DNA from 3 places in the Klebsiella sp. PL-2018 genome. Region 2 is predicted to be linked to each of the others. Evidence: predicted binding sites of a transcription regulator. Region 2 holds the regulator's gene; each other region holds the start of a gene.
The links. Region 2 encodes LexA, which represses DNA repair genes until DNA is damaged. Its sites were predicted from a motif close to TNCTGTATGTACATACAGNA; they were not measured.

Region 1 (5,059 bases), 2.4 Mb from region 2:
GACGGCGCAGGCGGCAGCCAGCGCGGCAAGCGCCGACGTGCCGCGCAGCGCCACTTCGCTGACCACCAGCACTTTGGCAACCAGCACAAAAATCAGCGCCAGCCCGCCGTGAGTGCCCAGCCGACTGTCGCGCATGATTTCCAGCATCCGCTCGCGGCGGCGGGCGGAAAAGATGCCATCGCAGGTATCCGCCAGCCCATCAAGATGGAACCCGCCGGTCAACAGCGCCAGCGCCAGCACGCCGAGCAGCGCGGCGAGCGGGCCGCCGCACCACGGCTGCAGCAGCATCACAACGGCGCCAGCAATCGCCCCCAGCAGCAGCCCCACCAGGGGGAATGTGATGATACTACGTTGATATTGTTCAATTTCCAGCCCCTGGGATAAACGCGCCGGGACCGGCAGGCGGCTGATAAATGATAATGCGGCAAAAAAAGACTTAATCATTGAGTGATGACTCCTGTCGATAAACCCCGCGGCAGCGGTTATTCACGCCCGCCACCGACCGTGACCAGACTTATCCGCGCGGCTGCCGCGCGGAGAAAGCCTGCCCGCGTTCTTCCAGCCGCCAGTGGGCCAGCCGGGTATCACGGTGGTGTTGAATGCGCGCGGCCATTTGGTTGTCGGAGAGCCGGGAGGTAGCGATGAAGATCGCCGAAACGAAAGAGTTGAGTAAAGATTCGGCGTCACGGCGTTGGCCGCTAAGCGCGTCGCCGGTCATCAGTATCATCGCGGCGGCACCTGTTGCAGGGACAGCATGAGATAAACCCTTCCGATATCAATATGTTTACGGCGGAAGTATACCAAATTCCTGGGTAAAGGTTCAGCGTCGCGCGGGCGGTTTTGCTAAGGAACTGTGAGGTCACGCAAGAGGAAGAAGAGAAACTCCGGCAGCGAGCGCCGCCGGAGCGCATTAACGGGGCTTACTCGGCAGATTTATCTTCGACTTTCGCTTCGCCCATCGCTTTCAGCTTTTTAGAGATATCGCGACGTTCTTTGGAGATCTCGGCGTTTTTGATGATGTAATCGTCAACGCGATCTTCGTAATCGCTCTTCATGCTGGCGATGATGCCCTGAATAGCTTCAACGCTCATGCCCGGCTTGATGTAGTCGCTCAGGTTGTCCAGCAGCAGTACGCGCTTCTGGTTATCACGGATCTTTTTCTCAACGTCCTGAATTTCACGCTGCAGTTTGTTCTTACGACGGTACAGGCGAACAAACTCCAGTACGTCCTGGAAAGAAGGCTTAGTTGTTTCCATTTTTATACCCCTAATATTTGAGATTCGGATTCGCTAAAGCGACTGCTACATAGGGCTAACATAACTGTTAGCAGCCGCTGATGACAATGTTTTTTCCTTTGCCGTTATCATAACCCTAAACGCTGCTGAATCGAAGCAAGCGATGGAAAAACCACGTGAGTCTGGTCTTTATTTACGCAACGCACGGCAGATTAAATGCGACAGCAGTTCGAGCTGGCGCGCCAGCTCGATAGTTAACCAGACATAACCGTGAATGGGCGTTTCGGAGAAATTGTCGTCCTGCTGCTCTTTGATGAGCTGGCGCAGTTCGGCCACGATTTCGTTGAGCTTTTCATTGTTGGCAAGAATCGGCTGCGGATTGCCCTCATACAATGCGTGGGCGATAGTCAGCAGCGTTTGCTGGGTCATCTGCTGGGTTTCGCGCAGCGTATGGGCGTTAAGCATCACGAAATGGCCGGGACGCGACGCCCAGTAGGCGTTGATTTGCAGCTCCAGCATACACACCAGGTTACGGCTGACGGTCTGGATCGCCTCAAAGATGGCCTTCTGGATATGCGTCTCTTTGCTGGCAGGGGTAATTAATCCGCGCATTTTCACCACGTCGTTAAGCACCTTCTGCATATGCTTTTCCAGACGCGGACGCTCAACGAGGTTCGGCGAGAAGCCCGCCTGATACAGACGGTTGAAGGCGGTGACGTAGCTGGCCATCTGGATACGCCAGTGCAGAAAGGCCCGCTGCGGCCAGATACCGGTAAACAGCATCGCCAGCAGGGAGCCGAAGATAACGTCGCCGCTTCGCCACAGCGCGGTGGTCATGTCGCCCGGCGGCGCGCCGACCACTACCGCCAGGGTGATGCCGATCAGCAGCGCCTGGTAGGGCTTTTTGCCCAGCGCCAGCCAGCCGCAGAGGAACATCGCCACCGCGCACCACAGCAGCATAATGGGCAGAGAGATAAGCTCCAGCTTGAGCGCCACCAGCCCGAGCGCCGAGCCGAGGATCGTGCCGCCGATACGTTCAAACGCGCGCGGTACGACGTTTCCCCAGAAGGAGATAGGCCCCATCACCACCACCAGGGTGATGAGGGGCCAGGTGCCTTCAGGAACGTTAAGCAGGCGCACCAGCACAAAGGTGAGCACAAAGGCCAATGCTATTCGCACGCCATGGACGATGCGGTAATGGCGATACAGCCGAATTTCAAATGGCTTAAGTGATTTATCCGCGCGCACAACCTACTCCGACACAACGAAAAGGCCAATTGTAACTGCTTTTTCGCCGCAAGCATCACGCGAATGTAATAAACCTTGTCAAACGAAGGGACAATGTTCTACTTCACCGCCGGCTCGACCGCGATATACATATCAATATCCCAGTAGCCGTCCTGGTTACCATCGTTAAGATAGACTTCAAAACAGGGCTTCATCGCCATCTGATGGGTTTTGCTTTCCATCAGGCTCTCGAAGAACTGGTACCACGGCGTCGCAAAGTCAAAATTCTCGACTCTGGCACGGGCAACCGCATAATCCCCGCCGGCGATTTCGGTCATCATCACGCCTTCGCTACCCTCAGGAATCTGGTAGTCATCCGCCACCGTGACGGCGGTGTCGCAGCGCAGCTTTTCCGCCGGGACTTCGTCCGGGTTGTCGTAGTAAACGGCCACCCACTCCTGCGCCGGCACCTGGCTGTTATCGACCCACATCATCAGCTGTTCAAACCCCTGTTTTACCGTCTGCTCCCAGGGACCGACCAGATGAAAACCAGCAATTTTCTTCTTGCCTACGGATTTAACGTTATAGTCCATGCTGCCTCCACTGTTGATAAAATACTGTATGTATATACACATAAATTAGCAGTACTATCACCCACTGTATGTGCGGCAATTCACAAATCCGCGCGGCAAGAAGATGAAAAAATCGCCGCCATACGGTTATAAACTGAACGGTAGCTCAACGCCGATGCTGGCCCCAACATCGTCGCTGGCGCTGTGGTTAGCGTCGGTGTACCACAGGGAGGTATTCAGGCGTACCGTTGGCATAACATCGCCGCTCCAGCCCAGCTGTACGCCCTTCAGCGTATCGGCGCGCGGGAAGGCTTTATTGATTCGCTGGTTTTTTGGATTGACCTCAGCGTAGACCAGCCGCGCGCTCCAGCGCTGATTCTCTTCGGTTACCAGCTCCACCTTACTGGCATATAAACGCCCGTCGCCGCCCATCGCATCGCCCAGCGGATAGCCCTGCTGGTAGTAGCCGTCTTTATAGATAAAGTGGTTATAGATGTAGTTAGTACGGCCCATGTTCGAGCGGGTATCGTGGGCTTCCAGATACCAGTTAACCGCATTGCTGTTCCACTGGTGATGCCCTTCCACGCCGCCAAGATAGAGGTGCGCCGAGGGTAAATATCCGGCTTCGTCCTCGCCGATCATCTGGCCGTAAATGCTCACCGGCCAGCCGAGGGTGGGCGCCAGCTTCAGCTTGAAATCAAAACCGGCCAGCTGGTTGCCGGGATCGTCGGCCGAGTCGCCGGTGTTATCATTGCCGGTGAGGCCGTCCCAGAAGCTGCTGAATGAGGAAGGCCGCCCTTCGCCGCCCCACTGCATAACGCGCGAGGCTCCCAGCTCCAGCGAGGTGAGCGGTGAAAAAGTCAGGCGACCACCGAAGATTTTGGTATGCGGTACGGCTGCGTACTGGTTCATCTGGCTGGCGGAAAGCTGGTACTGCCAGGGGCCAATCCAGCTTAGCCATGAGGTTTCCGGCGCCCGCTGTTCGGCGCGCTGCAGCAGAAAACCGGTCATGGGACGCGCGGCATCGGAGCGGATCAGGCTACCTTCATAGCCCGGCCCCCACCACTGGGGGATTTGCCCGAACGCCAGCCACTGGTTCCACAGCTTAACCGCGCCGTATGCGCCGTTGGCGTTCACGCTCGAACCGTTACTGATGCGCTTGTCGCCTTCAACATTGCCCTGCAGGTGCAGATCCCACCATTCGCCGCTGTTGTTCAGGGCGAGAGAAAGCGACTGGTCGGCGGGGTAAGACTGGGCGAACCCCTGCGGCGTGCCCGGCTTATCAGTGGAGCTGTAGCCGGTAACGCGCACGTCAGCTTTCAGCGCGCTTAATCGCTGATTTACCCGACCCAGTACCACCCGCTCTGCGGACGTTGTCGGATGGGCATTGGCCAGCGCGCGCTTAATCTCCTCTTCGCTCAGAGGCCAGGTCGACAGGCTCAACGAGAGGGTTCCACGGTCGGATAACCAGGCTAAATCATTGCGGAATTCGTTATCGGCCAGAACGAGGCCGGAGGCAAAACTCGAAGTGCTAAAAACGGTGAACAGTCCCAGAGAAAGCGCACTACGCGCAAAGTATTTCATCTTCCCAGCTCCATTTATGGCGCACAAGCGCCAGGCTTTTTCCTGAAGGGTGACCGGGTAAGGTAATGGAGTGAAAGTAAACGAAGCGCCAACCGAAGCGGCATAATAATCAAACAGCTACGAGATGCCGCTCCGGGCGGAGCGGCGGAGAAGTTACAGTTTTTGATGCAGATAATCGCTAAAGCGCGACAGCACGCCGCCCTTGCCAACGCTTTCCAGCGTCACCAGCGGCCAGTGGGCCACCACTTTATCACCATCGTAAAGGGAGATTTCGCCAACCCGCTGGTGGGCGGCGATCGGCGCTTCCAGCACTTTGTTATCCAGCACGTATTTGGCCTTAATGCGCGAGACTTCCGACTTCGGCAGCGCTAACCAGAAGTCCTGATCGGTCCCCAGCTTAATCTGCTCTTTATCGCCATACCAGATTCGCTCAACGCCGAC
Region 2 (5,059 bases):
GCGCAAGCGCTGTTCAAAGCACGAGTGCCTTGTCCTGCAACTCGAATTATTTAGGGTATAAATCGTTAGAGCAGGCAATAGTAAGGGGTTAAAACACGCCGTTTTCGCTACCAGCGATAGTCGTTTTTGGTTTCCCAGTCGGTCACTTCTTTCTCTGCCTGGTCTTTGGCGTAACCGTAACGTTCCTGAATTCTGCCCACCAGCTGGTCGCGTTTGCCTTCAATGACGGTCATGTCATCGTCGGTCAGCTTGCCCCATTTTTCTTTCGCTTTACCTTTGAACTGTTTCCAGTTACCGCCGATTTCGTCTTTATTCATCATGCATTCCTCATCGTTCGGTTATCGTTCGGTGAATGAACAGCCCGCTGTGTGCCGGACATGACTTAACTATAGATGAGTATCCTGAGTAAGATTTATTATTCGGAATCTTTAACCATCAGATGCGCCAAATGCATTACGAAAACCAGGTTCCGCGCTGCCAGTGGCGCTGCCAGATAACCGCCAGAGAAACGCCGCGCAGAGCGAGAAAGACCGTCAGCGCCAGCCACAGTCCGTGGTTACCGAGCGTCGGTACCGTCAGCAGCGTCAGGGCAAACCCCGCCGCCGCTACCGCCATGCTGTTGCGCATCTCCGCCCCCCGCGTCGCGCCGATAAACATGCCGTCCAGCAGGTAGCACCAGACGCCAATGACCGGCAGTATCATCTGCCAGACCAGATAGCGGTCGGCCAGCTGCTGCAGCGAAGGCAGCGAGGTCAGCAAAGCGATAATCTGCTCACCGGCAAGGCCGTAAATCAGCGCAAACGCCAGCGCCACCATCCCTGACTGGCGGCAGGCCGCGTGCCAGACGGCAAGCAGCTGGCTGTCGTCGCGCGCGCCGTAGGCCTGCCCGGAGTGCGCCTCCACGGCGTAGGCAAAACCGTCCAGCGCATAGGCGGTAAAGGTCAGCATCGTCATGAGGACCGCATTGACCGCGACGATATCGGCGCCAAGGCGGGCGCCAAATACCGTCACCGCCCCGAAGCAGAGCTGTAGCAGCAGCGAGCGCAGCATGATGTCGCGATTCAGCGCCAGCAGGCGGCGTATATCGCCGCGCCAGGCGTTTTTCAGCATCGACAGGGAAACGCCGCGCAGCGCCAGCACGCGTCTCGCCATCAGCAGGCCAATAAAGAAAGTGACGTATTCTGCGGTGACCGTCGCCAGCGCCGCCCCCTGCACGTTCATATGCAGGCCCATCACCAGCCATAAATCGAGCACAATGTTGAGGACGTTGCCGACTACCAGCAGGATCACCGGCGCTCTGGCGTACTGCACGCCCAGCAGCCAGCCCAGCAGGACCAGATTCGCCAGCGATGCCGGCGCGCTTAGCCAGCGGAGTTCCAGGAAGCGTCTGGCCTGTTCGAGCACGGCTTCGCTACCGCCGACGATATGCAGCGCCAGGTCGATTAACGGCATCCGTAAGAGCACAATCGCCGCCCCGGCGGTCAGAGCCAGGCCCAGCGGCTGTACCAGCGCACGCGCCAGCCGCTGCGGATCTTTTGCGCCAAACGCCTGCGCCGTCAGTCCGGTGGTACTCATTCGCAGGAACAACAGTAGCATAAAGAGGAAGCTGGTCGCCGTTGCGCCAACCGCCACGCCCCCCAGATAAACCGGGCTGTCGAGGTGGCCAATAACGGCGGTATCCACCAGCCCCAGCAGCGGAACGGTGATATTGGAGAAGATCATGGGCAGCGCTAAGCGCCACAGGGCTTTGTCGGCGGCGTTAAAAAGCATGGAGAAAGAGCCCAAATGAGGAAAAACGGCGCAGCATCATGCATCAGGTGATGATGCCGCGAGGTGAAGAGATTACTGCCAGTTGCCGTTGCGGATAACGCCGACGGCCAGGCCTTCAATAGTGAAGCTTTGCTCGCGAAGATCCACCACGATCGGCGAGAATTCGCTGTTTTCCGGCAGCAGTTCAACGACGTTACCCTGCTTTTTCAGTCGCTTCACGGTAACTTCTTCGTCGATGCGCGCCACAACCACCTGGCCATTGCGCACATCCTGCGTTTTATGGACGGCCAGCAGGTCGCCATCAAGAATACCGATGTCTTTCATCGACATCCCGCTAACGCGCAGCAGAAAATCGGCATTCGGCTTAAACATAGCCGGATCGACCTGATAGTGACCTTCGATATGCTGCTGGGCCAGCAGCGGCTCACCCGCCGCGACGCGGCCAATAAGCGGCAGACCCGTTTCTTCTTCCGTCAGCAGACGAATACCGCGGGAGGCGCCGGAAACGATCTCGATTGCGCCTTTACGCGCCAGCGCTTTCAGGTGTTCTTCCGCCGCGTTTGGGGAACGGAACCCCAAGCGCTGAGCAATCTCCGCACGCGTCGGCGGCATGCCCGTCTGGCTGATATGATCCCGAATGAGATCAAACACCTCTTGCTGCCTGGTCGTTAACGCTTTCATTCCGCCCCCTGGGTGTATATACAGTTATGCTGTGAGTATATACAGCTAACGGTGATTTTGGAACCACATTTCACACAAAAATCAGGAGTTTCTTTCCGTTTTGCGAGCCGCTACGCCAGGCGTTAGCGGTAGTTTGCCCATAAAAGCGTTCCCCACGCGATCAGCGCGATGATGATCGCCAGCAATACCGCCGCCGATCCCATGTCTTTCGCTCGCCCCGACAGCTCGTGATGTTCAGGGCCAATACGGTCAACAACCGCCTCAATCGCGCTATTGATAATTTCAACTATCATCACTAGCAGGACCGAGCTAATCAACAGCACCCGGGTGATGGCATCGACGTCTAACCAGCAGGCGATCGCCACGGCAACAACGGCCGCGATGCCTTCCTGACGAAAGGCGGCCTCGTTGACCCACGCCGCCCGGAATCCTTTCCAGGAATACCCTGCCGCTTTAATAATTCGGGTTAACCCAGTGGTATTATTGGCCATCAAACAAACCTTTTTATGTAAATGACGTCAATGAGTGTACGCGTTTGCCGCGTTACAACGGAAATTTTGCGCACTTTCTGTTATTCTTGCGGCGCATTTGCATGATTAACCAGAGGCTTCACATCGTCTATGTCTGGCTGGCAACGAATTTACTATAAATTACTGAATTTACCATTAAGGGCGCTGGTAAAAAGCAAGTCGATTCCGGCACAACCTGCTCAGGAATTAGGCCTGGATACCTCGCGTCCCATTATGTATGTCCTGCCCTACAATTCGAAGGCGGACCTGCTGACGCTGCGCGCGCAATGTCTGGAACATGAGTTACCGGACCCGCTGGAGCCGCTCGAGATCGACGGCGGCCTGCTTCCGCGCTACGTATTTATCCACGGCGGACCGCGCGTGTTTACCTATTACACGCCGAAAGAAGAGTCTATCAAGCTCTTTCACGACTACCTGGATTTGCACCGCAACCATCCCGATCTTGACGTGCAGATGGTGCCGGTTTCGGTGATGTTCGGTCGCGCGCCGGGGCGTGAAAAAGGCGAGGTGAACCCGCCGCTGCGCATGCTCAACGGCATTCAGAAATTCTTCGCCGTCCTGTGGCTGGGCCGCGACAGCTTTGTCCGTTTCTCGCCTTCGGTCTCGCTGCGTAAGATGGCGGACGAACACGGTACCGATAAAACCATCGCCCAGAAGCTGGCCCGCGTGGCGCGCATGCACTTCGCCCGTCAGCGTCTGGCGGCGGTCGGCCCGCGCCTGCCCGCGCGCCAGGATCTGTTTAATAAACTGCTGGCGTCGAAAGCCATTGCCCGTGCGGTAGAAGACGAAGCACGCAGCAAGAAAATTTCTCATGAAAAGGCGCAGCAAAACGCTATCGCCCTGATGGAAGAGATCGCCGCAAACTTCTCCTATGAGATGATTCGCCTGACCGACCGCGTGCTGGGCTTTACCTGGAACCGGCTGTATCAGGGCATTAACGTGCATAACGCCGAGCGCGTGCGCCAGCTGGCGCATGAAGGCCACGAGATCGTTTATGTCCCGTGCCACCGCAGCCATATGGACTATCTGCTGCTCTCTTACGTCATTTATCATCAGGGCCTGGTGCCGCCGCATATCGCCGCCGGTATCAACCTGAACTTCTGGCCCGCCGGTCCGATCTTCCGTCGCGGCGGCGCGTTCTTTATTCGCCGCACGTTCAAGGGCAATAAGCTTTACTCAACCGTATTCCGCGAATATCTCGGCGAGCTGTTCAGCCGCGGCTATTCGGTGGAGTATTTCGTTGAAGGCGGGCGTTCGCGTACCGGACGCCTGCTGGATCCGAAAACCGGCACCCTGTCGATGACCATTCAGGCGATGCTGCGCGGCGGTAATCGCCCCATCACCCTGGTGCCGATTTACATCGGCTACGAGCACGTGATGGAGGTCGGTACCTACGCCAAAGAGCTACGCGGTGCGACGAAAGAGAAAGAGAGCCTGCCGCAGATGCTGCGCGGCTTGAGCAAGCTGCGAAATCTCGGCCAGGGCTACGTTAACTTCGGCGAACCCCTGCCGCTGATGGCCTATCTGAACCAGCATGTGCCGGACTGGCGCGAGTCTATCGACCCTATCGAAGCGGTTCGCCCTTCCTGGCTGACCCCGACGGTGAATAATATCGCCTCGGATCTGATGGTGCGCATCAATAATGCCGGCGCGGCTAACGCCATGAACCTGTGCTGTACCGCGCTTCTGGCATCGCGTCAGCGTTCACTGACCCGCGAGCAGCTCACCGAGCAGCTGGAGTGCTATCTCGCCCTGCTGCGCAACGTGCCATATTCAGCGGATGCGACTACGCCTGCGGCTTCGGCCAGCGAGCTGATTGACCACGCGCTGCAGATGAACAAGTTCGAAGTTGAGAAAGATACCATTGGCGATATCATCATTCTGCCGCGCGAGCAGGCCGTCCTGATGACCTACTACCGCAACAACATCGCCCATATGCTGGTGATGCCGTCGCTGTTAGCCGCCATCGTCACTCAGCATCGTCGTATTACCCGTGCCGAAATCCTGCGTCACGTCGAGATGTTCTATCCGTTCCTGAAGGCCGAGCTGTTCCTGCGCTGGGAAAAAGCGGAGCTGGC
Region 3 (5,059 bases), on a different replicon from region 2:
CCGTCCAGGTGATGATGGCCATTTTTTCGTGGTTTTCATGCTGTTTCAGCAGTTCAATGCAGATTTCGCTGACGGTTCCGTACATCATTTTTTGCTCCGGTTGTGTTTTCGTTAGGCGGGGCGCGTCGCGCCCCGTGCGGGTATCAGTCAAGGGCGCGGTAAATGGCGCTGGCCTCGCGGTGGGTGGCAGCAAAGGCCATGAGTTGCTCGTAGCGGTTCACATAGTGGCGGCTGGCCTCCTGCTGGTCGTGGTGGCTGTGCATCCATGCGCGATGGTTAAGCACCATTGCGGTGATGAAAATGCCTGCCGCATCGCCGGACATTTCCCCCTCAAACCAGTTGTCGGGGTTGTTGACAACAACGCGCTCGTCTTCCAGCGCAAGGTAGCCCGCCCCCTCTGGTAACTGGTTAAATGTCCATTCACCGCCGCAATAGTCGCGCAGGTACTTTTGGGCATAGGCATAAATGCAGGCTTCGGCCTTCACGTAGTCCGCGCCAAACAGCACGGGGAGAAAATCGAACAGCGCAGACGGGCGAACAGGCGTTGCGGTGGTAGCAGACTGAGCATGTAACATAATGAGCCTCCGGCTTAACATGAGAAGCGACACCGGGCGGTGCCGTGACTCCAGACAAGACGGGCGGTCAGTCACGAATGCAGGGGCGCAAGGGAAGCCGCAGCCTGACGCGCACGGCGGACGGGAGTTGCAGGGGGAGTCCGCGCCCGCGCGGGCGAGCAACCGGAAAATCACGGCGGACGGGAAGGAGGGACCGGGTGACTGCCGCGTTCATTTCACCCTTGCATTCTTGACAGCCCGGCTACGATGGAGTCACGGCAACGGCCGCACACGCACGGGGCAGGCAAAGGGCGTTTATCACCACAAGGCCCGGCGACCGGCGGGCCGGGTAATGCGGAGCCGCCCGGCGACGTCCTTATTGCCTGTTCTCATCCCGGACCGGTAAAGTCTGGGAAGGGGCTTCCCTTCCCCGTGCGTTTATTCTTCCAGCGCCAGTCCGTTGCGCACGCCGATAATCATGTTTTTCAGCGCGGCGCGGTCGAACCAGCGACGGGCCGGATCGCCCGGAATAATCAGCGTATGCGCCAGGAACCCCTCGGCCTCGATCTCCTCCTCGCGCTCGTTAACCAGCGTCAGCAATACCGGGCAATAGCGGGCGCCGCGCACCAGTACCGCATCCAGCACGGCATCCAGACGATCCGTGTCAGTGACGGGCGGCCAGTCGTCGTCGTACTCATCAGCGAGGAGTCGCCAGTCACCCAACCAGCGTTCCATCAGTCGCGGCGTGGCGGACGGTTTCAGGGCCGCTGCAAGGCGGTGCGCGTCCTGTCTGGCAATGCTGCAAATCGTGTCAATGCTGCTTCTGAGGAAGGCCAGCAGATCGTCGCACTCCGCACGGGTCAGCCATTCTTCGGCAAACGGCAGATGCAGGGTCATCGCGTCAGCCAGACGCTCCGGGGGCGCATCGCGTTTCGCGGGGTACAGATGCAGCCGGGCAGGGGTTCCCGCCAGTCGCCGGGCGCTGGCAGTCAGCAGTTCCGCCTTGCCGAACGTCAGCGGCTGGCAAAGGTGCGTGACCAGCGTCAGAATTTGCGCGGCATCGAGCGAGCCGCAGGCAACGAGCCAGCCGGGCATGTTTTCGGGCGCGATCTGCATCATGCTGATTTTTTGCGGCCAGCCCGCATCCTGTAGCATCCGGTCGCCGTGGCGCAGGATCAGCGCGTTCAGTGTGTCGTTTCTCATGGTGATTTTCCTTCGGTGAGTGCCCCGCCGTTCAGCGGGGCGGTTGGGTTAAGCGGCGATTTCGTTTTCCAGCCAGGCAATATCTTTCTGAGCGTCCGCAACGCTCGGGTAGTGCTTTTGCACAAGGGGCCACGCCTGCGTGTCTTCCCCGCTGACAGCCCTTGCGGCAATATCCGTGATACGCGCCAGCGTATCGGCGGGGACGCTCACGCGCGGGGTATCGCCCTGAATCCCGGCATACAGCGCCTGAACGGTGCGGAATGACACACCTTCTTCGGTATGTTCCCCCGTTCCCGTGCGTCCGATAAGCGCCAGCAGGGTGTCCGCTTCGGCTTCCGTCATACATTCCACTTGCGCCATCACGTCCTCTCTCGTCCAGACCAGCAGGGCATAGCGTTCGTCATTGCCAAACATGCGTTTGAGCTTTTTGTTCAGTTCTTTACGGGTTCCGTACAGCATGATTTTTTCTCCGTTTTTCGGTGGGGCGGGGTCGCCGCCCGGGGTTCAGTCTCTGAATGATTCGTCGAGTAACAGGGCGATATTGAATGCCTCGTCCATCAGGACGCTGATACGGCGAAGGCTCACGCCAGCCAGCCGCTCCGGCAGCCCGTCATGCTGGTAGTGGTACGTGTCTTCCAGCACTTTCAGAGTCGTTTTCAGGTCGCACATGTTGTTGGCCAGTCCGGCCATGTCGCGGCGCAATGCCTCGTGTCCGTCGTAGTTCATCACGCGGCCTCCGGCAGATATTCGTCGTTCGCCGCCGGGGTGTTCACGGCGCGGCGCATCGCGGCCAGGCGTTCGGCACCTTTTCGGTGGTACTGCTCCAGCATTTCAATGCCGATGTAGCGGCGTCCGGCACGGAAGGCGGCGACGCAGGTCGAACCGCTCCCGGCAAACGGGTCGAGCACAATCGCGTTCGGCGCACTGAATGACTCAATCAGCGGCTGTAACGCCTCCACGGGTTTCTGGGTGGGGTGAAGCGGGTTGCCGGTATACGGGAACGGCATCACATCCGGCAGCGGGTTAAGCGGCGGGGTCGGGCGGCCTTTCGCCATCAGATACGCCCCTTCATGGCAGTAGTTCACGAATCCCCGGCGTCCGTTGGCGCTGCGGCGGTTCGAGCTGTAGTCTTTGGTGAACACAATCTGGCCCACCGCATAGAAGCCCGCCGCTTTCCACGCCGCCATAAAGCGGTCAACGCGGTTCCAGCCGTAGAAGCTGACCATCAGGGCATCTTTTTTGAGGACGCGGTACATCTCCTGCGTGGCAGGCTCCAGCCACTCGTCGGTGACGTCCCCGGCAATCTGGCGGCCTGAGCGGTCTTTAAAGCCCACAAGGTACGGCGGGTCGGTGACGATAAGGTCCACGGCGCGGTCGGGGAATCCACGCATCACGTCAATACAATTTCCTAGAATGAATCTGGACATAGCAGCACTCCTGTAGTCTGAGGGGAGCAGGAGGCATCACCGCGATACCGTTCCCTGCCGCACGCTGCCTGTTCATCGCGGCCGGTCGCGGGTCAGGCCGACCGTGGAATACCGAGTCGTCGGCCTTATGACGGCGAGGATATGCCGCGAAAGCGGCTTGAAGGGCGTTCCTTAAAGGGCGAGGGGCTGACGTACACTCTCAACGACGCCGGGCCTGAGCAGAAAATACCGCCCGCCCCGTACAGGGCCGGACGCGAGATACTGGCAGCGGGTGGCAGGCAGACATATCCACAAAATGCGGGGAAAAAACGGCGACAACCCTGTGGACAACCTCCATTGATCGGATCGAGGACGGGCCTGACAAGTGCCGCAGGCCTGCGGGATCGGCATGGTTATTTCCTGACCAGACGAAAGATCCGGCAGATTGACAGCGGGAAGCGCTATGCGTATCTTCGCTGTATATCCATACAGTTATTTGCGGAGTGCTTATGTTACAGATTTCTGTCCGTTTCTCCCCGGCCCAGGTCAAAGCCATGCCCACCGGCACCTTTGCTGCTCTGCAGCAGGAAATTGAGCGCCGCCTGACGCCACAACACCCGAAGCTGTGGCTGAATATCGGCAAAGGCTCCGACAGCAGCCTGAACGTCAGCGGCGCACGCAATGACCGCGAGAAGGCGGATGTGATGGAAACGCTCGAAGCTATCTGGCAGGAAGACAGCTGGTTGCCATGAAAAACGAACCCGTTTTCCCCCGGTCACAGCTGCAGGCCTGTTCCGCATCACCCACGCCGATGGCCATCCCGTTTTTTGCTGACACCTGCCCGGCCGGATTCCCGAGTCCGGCCGGGGATTACGTCGAGCAGGAGCTGGATTTGAACAGCCTGTGCATCCGGCATCCGTCAGCCACCTACTTCCTCCGCGCCAGCGGGGAAAGCATGCGCGACCTCGGCCTGTATGACGGCGACATTCTGATTGTGGACCGGGCGGAAACAGCAGAGGAAGGCGATGTCGTCATCGCCGAAATGGACGGCGGGTTTACGGTGAAGCGCCTGCGGCTACGTCCGCGACCGGCGCTGGAGCCGATGAACCCGGCCTTTCCGACGCTGTACCCGGACACGCTCACGCTGTTCGGCGTGGTGACGCATTTCCTTCATCGCACCCGGTCACGCCTGTAGTCCGGAGAAAACATGTTTGCCCTTGCTGACGTCAACAGTTTCTATGCCTCCTGCGAGAAGGTGTTTCGCCCCGACCTGCGGGACAGGCCGGTCATCGTCCTCAGCAACAATGACGGCTGCGTGATTGCCCGCAGCGCGGAGGCGAAGGCCCTCGGCATTCCGATGGGCGAACCGTGGTTCAGGCTGAAGGCGACGGCAGAACGCCTGGGGATTGTGGTCTTCTCCAGCAACTATTCGCTGTACCATTCGATGTCTGAGCGCGTCATGCGCTGCCTGGAAGCGCTCTCCCCCCGCGTTGAGCAGTACAGTATTGACGAAATGTTTCTGGACGTCGCAGGCATCGACAACTGTATTTCCTTCGAGGACTTCGGGCGCCAGCTGCGGGAGCACATTCAACGGCATACTGCTCTGACTATCGGTGTCGGAATGGGTCCCACCAAAACCCTGGCGAAAAGCGCACAATGGGCCTCGAAGCAGTGGAAACAGTTCGGCGGCGTGCTGGCGCTGACCACCGGCAATCCCCGGCGAACGCAAAAGCTGCTCTCGCTGCAGCCGGTGGAAGAAATCTGGGGCGTCGGCCGGAAGTTATCTAAAAAGCTGCACACGATGGGTATCATCACCGCCCTGCAGCTGGCGCAGACGCATCCGGCGTTTGTCCGCAAGAATTTCAGCGTGGTTCTCGAGCGCACGGTACGCGAGCT

Region 1: sbmC (DNA gyrase inhibitor SbmC) is a predicted target of LexA. The motif match lies at 3,078-3,097, and genes of this name have one in related genera.
Region 3: MKleb_RS29195 (DinI-like family protein) is a predicted target of LexA. The motif match lies at 3,638-3,657, and genes of this name have one in related genera.

What each region holds. Positions count from the first base shown of each region.
Region 1 is NZ_CP077673.1:3,795,120-3,800,178, forward strand. It holds gene cobS (adenosylcobinamide-GDP ribazoletransferase) at 1-444, opposite strand, end outside; gene MKleb_RS17765 (bifunctional adenosylcobinamide kinase/adenosylcobinamide-phosphate guanylyltransferase) at 515-727, opposite strand; gene MKleb_RS17770 (DUF496 family protein) at 921-1,256, opposite strand; gene MKleb_RS17775 (FUSC family protein) at 1,425-2,483, opposite strand; gene sbmC (DNA gyrase inhibitor SbmC) at 2,582-3,055, opposite strand; gene MKleb_RS17785 (capsule assembly Wzi family protein) at 3,182-4,618, opposite strand; gene dacD (serine-type D-Ala-D-Ala carboxypeptidase DacD) at 4,772-5,059, opposite strand, start outside.
Region 2 is NZ_CP077673.1:393,475-398,533, reverse strand. It holds gene MKleb_RS01830 (CsbD family protein) at 108-317, opposite strand; gene dinF (MATE family efflux transporter DinF) at 454-1,770, opposite strand; gene lexA (transcriptional repressor LexA) at 1,843-2,451, opposite strand; gene MKleb_RS01815 (diacylglycerol kinase) at 2,574-2,942, opposite strand; gene plsB (glycerol-3-phosphate 1-O-acyltransferase PlsB) at 3,072-5,059, shown strand, end outside.
Region 3 is NZ_CP077676.1:29,064-34,122, reverse strand. It holds gene MKleb_RS29225 (DUF1380 family protein) at 1-88, opposite strand, end outside; gene MKleb_RS29220 (antirestriction protein) at 144-575, opposite strand; gene MKleb_RS29215 (hypothetical protein) at 993-1,757, opposite strand; gene MKleb_RS29210 (DUF1380 family protein) at 1,806-2,216, opposite strand; gene MKleb_RS29205 (hypothetical protein) at 2,262-2,483, opposite strand; gene MKleb_RS29200 (DNA methylase) at 2,483-3,184, opposite strand; gene MKleb_RS29195 (DinI-like family protein) at 3,673-3,915, shown strand; gene umuD (translesion error-prone DNA polymerase V autoproteolytic subunit) at 3,975-4,358, shown strand; gene MKleb_RS29185 (Y-family DNA polymerase) at 4,371-5,059, shown strand, end outside.